Regions from separate parts of the Paeniglutamicibacter cryotolerans genome, predicted to be linked through region 2. Evidence: riboswitches for the same ligand, from Rfam matches in the RefSeq annotation. Region 2 holds a riboswitch; the other holds the start of a gene.
What was found. Region 2 has a riboswitch for S-adenosylmethionine ahead of E9229_RS09945 (acyl-CoA dehydrogenase family protein). Riboswitches for the same ligand answer to the same signal wherever they lie in the genome.
Positions count from the first base shown of each region.

Region 1: it holds a riboswitch for S-adenosylmethionine, as region 2 does, so the genes downstream of both, acs (acetate--CoA ligase) here and E9229_RS09945 (acyl-CoA dehydrogenase family protein) in region 2, are expected to answer to the same signal.

Region 1 is NZ_JACHVS010000001.1:1,373,833-1,377,194, reverse strand. Features, by position in the region: gene E9229_RS06560 (ABC transporter permease) at 1-636, shown strand, start outside; gene E9229_RS06555 (DUF4870 domain-containing protein) at 736-1,317, shown strand; SAM riboswitch class I at 1,431-1,521, shown strand; gene acs (acetate--CoA ligase) at 1,528-3,362, shown strand, end outside.
Region 2 is NZ_JACHVS010000001.1:2,146,033-2,149,394, forward strand. Features, by position in the region: gene E9229_RS09935 (gamma carbonic anhydrase family protein) at 1-339, opposite strand, end outside; gene E9229_RS09940 (acyl-CoA dehydrogenase family protein) at 370-1,611, opposite strand; SAM riboswitch class IV at 1,856-1,972, shown strand; gene E9229_RS09945 (acyl-CoA dehydrogenase family protein) at 2,015-3,280, shown strand; gene purU (formyltetrahydrofolate deformylase) at 3,287-3,362, opposite strand, start outside.

The DNA of each region.
Region 1 (3,362 bases), 770 kb from region 2:
TCCGTGCTGGCCGCCGGAACCGAGCTGGTTGAACGCGGCGAGCTGGGAAAGCACATCGGCATCTCCACCCAGCGCGTGTTGATCGGCTTTGCCATCGGTGCGGCACTCGGGCTGGCGACCGGCGCCCTGGTCGGGCTCTCCCGCTTGGCAGATGCGCTACTGGGCCCCAGCATCGGCGCCTTCCGCGCCGTTCCGTCACTCGCCTGGGTGCCCTTGCTGATCCTGTGGCTGAAGATCGGGGAGGATTCGAAGATCACGCTGATTGCCATCGGCGCCTTCTTCCCGGTATTCACCACCGTCTACCTGGCCCTGCGCCATGTAGACAGGAACCTGGTCGAGGCGGCCCGCGCGTTCGGGCTTTCCGGCCTGCGGTTGCTGATCACCGTCCAGCTGCCCGCCGTGGTTCCCGCCATTTTCTCCGGTCTGCGCCTGGCCTTGGCCCAGGCGTGGCTGTTCCTTGTCGCGGCCGAGTTGATCGCTTCCTCCATGGGGTTGGGATTCCTGCTGACCGATTCGCAGAACAACGGGCGCACCGACCGGTTATTGCTGGCCATCGTGCTGCTGGCGGTCATTGGAAAACTGACCGATGCACTGCTTGGCCTGCTGGAGTCCAAGGCAGTGGCCCGTTGGGCCTGAAATATAACCGACGCCACCGGAAATCGGCGGTAGATTGGGCTCAACACCTGCTTCGGTGATGGCCCGGAGCAATCAGCAAAGCGTCATGGGAGGACAAACATGAGCGAAGAACCAAATGCCGAGACGCCTCGGGACGGCAGCTGGCCTCGGGCATCCGCGCAGCCGTCCGTCCCGGAACCCGTTGCGCCGTCCGAGCCGGCGGCTCCGGTCAATCCGCTATACCCGCCGCAGGGTCAGCAGGGATACCCACCCCAGCAGTACCCCCCGCAGAGCTACCCTCAGCAATACCCGCCGCAGGGTCAGCAGGGCTACCCTCAGCAGTATCTGCCGCAGGGTCAGCAGCCCTACAGCCCCCAGGCGTCACATCACGCGGCAGCCGGCACAGTCCAGCTCAACTTCTGGCTCTCCGTCTTCTTCTCCTGGATTCCGGCACTGATTTTTTATGTCACGGAGAAGGGCAAGAACCAGCTGGCGGACGAGTACCACCGGCAGAACCTGAACTTCTCCTTGGTGCGCGTCATCTGCGCGGGTGGCATGTTCATTCCGTACCTGGGCTTCCTGTTCTTCCTAGCGGGCCTTGTCTTGTTCGTCTTCCACATCATGGCCGCCTCCAGCGCGCAGGCAGACTTCAACCGCGGCCAGCTGCCGAGGTTCGTCTTCAACCTGAACCTCGTCAGGTAATACCCCCGGCTTCCACGCCTTCCGAACCGAACACCGGAAGACACCCGGTCCGCGGCTCATGCCTCGGACCGGAGGGAGCACGCCATAAAGCCGCCGGATCAGCATCCTGCCGGCAACCATCCCGAGCGGCCGAGAGATCTGGCTCTACGACGCCGCAGCAACCACCCTGACCGGGGCCGGTGCTACAGCCAGGACCGATGGAGATCCGCCATGAACACACCTGCCCTTTCCGCTGCCGAAAACACCCGGCACCTGCCGTGCCCCGATGCCAGCGAGGCCGAACGGCTTGCCTTCTGGGACGCCGCCGCCGGCCGCCTGGACTGGGCCGAGCCCTGGCACACCACGCATTCGAGCACCCCGGTCGACGTTCCCTCTCGACGCGGCCCCGAATTGCGCTGGTTCGAGGGCGGGAAGTTGAACGCCGCGGTGAATTGCGCCGACCGGCACGTCGCGGCTGGCAATGGGGACAAGGTCGCTCTGCACTTCGAGGGTGAACCCGGGGACATGCGCACCATTACCTATGCCGACCTGCAGGCACTGGTTTCGAAGGCCGCCAACGCTTTGACGGAGCTGGGCATCGGGGTGGGCGACCGGGTGGTCGTTTACCTGCCGGTGCTCGTGGAAACCATCGTCATCACCCTGGCCTGCGCTCGCATCGGCGCCGTGCATTCGCTGGTGTTCGGCGGCTTCTCCGCCGAGGCACTGCGCTTCCGGGTCGAGGACACCGGGGCGAAGCTGCTGGTCACCACGGACGGGCAGTACCGCCGCGGTACTGCCGTGCCGGTGAAGGACAACGCGGACGCCGCGGTTTCCGGGGACAACGCCATCGAACACGTGCTGGTTCTGCGCCGCACCGGCTGCGACATCGCCTGGACCGAGGGCCGGGACCTATGGTGGCACGAGGTGGTGGATACCGCATCGCCACGCCACGAGCCGCAGGCCTTCGACGCCGAAACTCCGCTTTTCATCATGTACACCTCCGGCACCACGGGCCAGCCCAAGGGCCTGGTTCACACCACCGGCGGCTACCTCACGCAGGCCTCCTGGAGCCACGAATTCCTGTTCTCGAACACGGATCCGGCACGCCGGGCCGATGACGTGCACTGGTGCACCGCCGATCTGGCCTGGGTCACGGCGCACACCTATGAAATTTACGGTCCGCTATCCAATGGCGTCACCCAGGTCATCTACGAGGGGGTGCCCAATGCCCCGCACCCGGGCCGCCACTTCGAGATCATCGAACGCTACGCAGTCACCAGCTACTACACGGCCCCGACGCTGGTCCGCTCGCTCATGGGCTGGTTCCCCGACGGCGTCCCTGAACACCACGACCTCTCCTCGATCCGGCTCGCCGGGACGGTGGGAGAGGCAGTGAACCCGGAGGCCTGGAAGTGGCTGCGCAGACAGGTCGGCCGCAATACACCGGCGGGGATCGGAATGGTCGACACCTGGTGGCAATCCGAAACCGGGGCCGCCATCCTCTCCCCGCGACAGGACGAGGACACCTACAAGCCCGGGTGCGGCACCCGCGCACTGCCCGGGGTAGCCGTTGACATCGTCGACGACGAGGCCATTTCGGTGGGGCCCCAGCACCAGGGCAACATCGTGCTCACCGCCACCGGGCCGGCCATGGCCCGCACCATCTGGGGCAACCCGGAACGCTATTACACCTCCTATTGGGAGAAGTACGCGGACCGGGGCTGGTTCCTGGCCGGGGACGGCGCACGTTTCGACGCGGACGGGGACATCTGGATCCTGGGCCGAACCGATGACGTGATCAACATTTCCGGGCACCGGCTCTCCACCATCGAAATAGAATCCGCGCTGGTCTCGCACCCGGGCGTGGTCGAGTCCGGGGTCTGCCCGACCACCGACGCGAAGACCGGTCATGCAGCAACGGCCTTCGTGGTCCCGCTGGACACCTCGGTGATCGGCACCGGACTCACCGGTGCGGCGCGAAAGCGGCAGCTGGACCTGGCGGCCGCGCTGCGCGAGCATGTGGCCACGCAGATCGGCCCGATAGCCAAGCCGCGCGAGATCGTTTT
Region 2 (3,362 bases):
GTTGGCGCCGATCACCGCGCCATTCATGATCGTGGCGCTCATGCCGATCAGGCAGTCTTCCCCGATGGTGCAGCCATGGATGACGGCGGAATGTCCCACGGAGACGCGTGCGCCGACGGTGGTGGGGTAGCCGGAATCGGCATGCACCACGACGTTGTCCTGCAGGTTGGTACCCTCCCCGATGCGGATCGGGGCCGAGTCGCCGCGGACCGAGACGCCGTAGAAAGCGCTGGAGTCCGCCGCCAGCTCCACGTCCCCGGAGAGCGTCGCCGTCGGGGCGACGAAGACGCCGCTTCCGGTCGTGGGGGTGATGCCGTCAATGGTGATGATGTGAGCCATGTCCTGCAGTCTAGCGAACCGGCCGGGCTGCTAGGTGTACCAGCTGGGAGTGGGCAGCAGGCCCAGCAGTGCATATTGGCCGACCTCCCGGCGCTTGTACGCCACCGGATCATGCAGCGAGTGGGTACGCACATTGCGCCAGTAGATATCGAGCCCGACGTTGTTGGCCGTGGCCCGGGCGCCGGTGAACTCGAAGATCCGGGCTGTGGTTTCCAGCGCCGTATCGGCGGCCACCTGCTTGGCTGCAGCCACCCGGACGGCGATTTCACCACGGCCCGAAGCAGTGAGTTCCGCACGGGGCGCGTGAAGCACGGCTGCCAGTTCGGCATCCACGGCATCGGCCAGTGCGCTGGCTGCCCACAACGCGGAGCGGAGCTTGCCATAGCCCTCCAGCACGTGGAATTCCTCGGACGCCGATTCCTTGGGATCGGAGGTGTAGGGCCAGGGGCGGGTGCGGGTCCCGGTGTATTCAAGCGCCGCGGCCAGCGCGCCCTCGGCAATGCCCAGGTAGATGGAGGAGAACACCTGCTGGATCAGCGGGACGTTGAGCGTGTTGTAGACCAGCGGCTGGTACTCCTTGTCGATGAACCCGGCGGCCGAGCTCCAATCGGCCCGGACCCCGGAGATCAGCGCACCGCCGGAGGCCGAGAGCCGCTGGCCCAGATTATCCCAGTCGTCGGTGAACGTGATGCCCTCCTGCGCCGTGGGGACGATGGCGAAAACATGCACCTCCGAACCCTTCAACGCGCCTTCCAACACCAACAGGTCCGAGACGGAAGCTCCGGTGGTAAACGACTTGCGCCCGTTGAAGAGAAGCTCCGCGCCCAGGTCCTGGGCCACCAGGTCGTTGTCGCGGGGGTTCACCGCAGCGCCGAAGAACAGATTCTGCGAGGTGTAGAGCTGCTCCACGGCGGCGATCTGCGCATCGGTCCCAATCAGCCGGGCCGCCCAGGCCCAGAACAGGTGGTATCCCAGCAGCTGGCCGATGGAGCCGTCGGCGGCCGAGACGATGCGGATCACCTGGAAGGCGGTTTCCCACCGCTGCGCGCCGCCGCCGTGTTCGGCCGGACCCAGCAGCACCGTCAGCCGCGAATCCTTCAGCAGCTGCACTTCGGCCGTGGGCAGCACCCCGGCACGGTCCCGGGCCACCGCATCGATGGCCAGTACGGCGGCGACCTCCCGGGCCCGGTCCAGCCAGGCGGCGGCATTTGCGGGTTGGGTGAGGCCGGAGAACGGTAAAACGGCAGGTGCTTCTTGCAGGTGGCTGCTCATGATGTTGTCGTTTCCTTACGTGTCGGGGCGTGGTGTGGGGTCGAGCATAGGAGCCAGCTGGCGTCCGGAACCAGCAGATGAGCTCCGGTTCCACGAGATGACGCCGCGGGACCTCATCCACGCAACACGTCGTCATATTCGGTCCCGGACAACGTCATCAACGGGTTTCGGCACGTCACCAAGCGTCACCAAGCGTCATCCCGGCTGCAGCGGCGGCATCGGGATCCTAGTGTTGCGGGCACAGGATCAAGAGTTCCGGTGCTAAACCCTGGTTGGCCGGACGGCAACCCCCTGACACGTGGCGGGGTGCTCCAGGTGAGGATCCGGCCCGCGCACGCACCGTGCCGGGCAAGTACGTGCGGACCGCGTTTCCAGCGGCCGCCCAGGCAAGGAGAAGAACACCATGAGCACAGTGGCAACCACCCGGCACGCGGCAGGCATCGGCACCATCGGCACCGAGGAACCTGACTACGCGGGGTTGGCAGCACGATTCCGTCCGTTTTTTACATCAATTGCAGCCGGTTCAGCCCAGCGCGATAGCCTCCAGCAGCTGCCCTATGAACAAGTCCGGGCCCTGGCCGATGCCGGGTTCGGGGCCTTGCGTGTTCCGGTGGCAGATGGCGGTTTCGGGGCCACCTTGCCGCAGTTCTTTGAATTGCTCACCGAACTTGCGGCGGCCGATTCAAGCATCGCCCAGGCGTTGCGGGCGCACTTCGCCTTCGTCGAGGACCGGCTGCTGGCCACCGAAGGCCGGGACAGGGATACCTGGCTCGCCCGTTTTGTCGCCGGTGAACTAGTCGGCAACGCGTGGACCGAGATCGGCGCGGTGAAGGTCGGGGACGTGCTGACCAAGGTCTCCCCGGCGGGGGACGGGACATTTCGGATCAACGGGGAGAAGTTCTACTCCACCGGCAGCATCTTCGCCGACTGGCTGGACACCTATGCCGAGCGCACTGATACCGGTGCACGGGTGATTGCAGCGGTCCGGGCCGATCAGCCGGGCATCGAACGACGCGATGACTGGGACGGCTTCGGCCAGCGCACCACCGGCACCGGGACCAGCACGTTCACCCATGCCGTGGTTCAGGCCGAAGAACTGATCGACTTCGATGCCCGCTTCAAATACCAGACCGCCTTCTACCAGAACGTGCTGCTGGCAGTGCTTGCCGGTTCGGTGCGGGGGGCCGAACGCGAATTCGCGCTCGAGGTACGCAACAGGAAGCGGACCTTCAGCCATGCCGCGGCTTCGATCTGGCGCGAGGACCCGCAGATCCTGCAGGTCATCGGCGAGCTCTCGGCCGCCGGATTCACCGGCGAGGCTGTGGTCAGGCGCGTGGCCCAGGCGCTGCAGGGGGCCCACGACGCGGCACTTGCACTGCGGGCAGGGGACATCGGCCTGGTAGCCGAGGAAGCTGCAAACGATGCGGCCGAATTGGCCGCGGCGGCCGGGCAGGTGGCGCTGACCCCGCTGGCTGTCAACGCCCTGTCCCATGCCTTCGACGCGCTCGCTGCCTCGGCCACGAGCACGGCCAAGAACCTGGATAGGCACTGGCGCAATGCCCGCACGGCCGGGAACCATAACCCCTGGGTCTACAAGGCGCGGCTGATCGGGGACCTGTCGGTGAACGACGTGGCGCTGCCGAGGGTCTGGGCCATCGGCGCGGCCTAACCCCTTTTAGGAGAAGATGACGGTGCGGTTGCCGTCGAGCAGCACACGCTGCTCGGCGTGCCACTGCACGGCGCGGACCAGC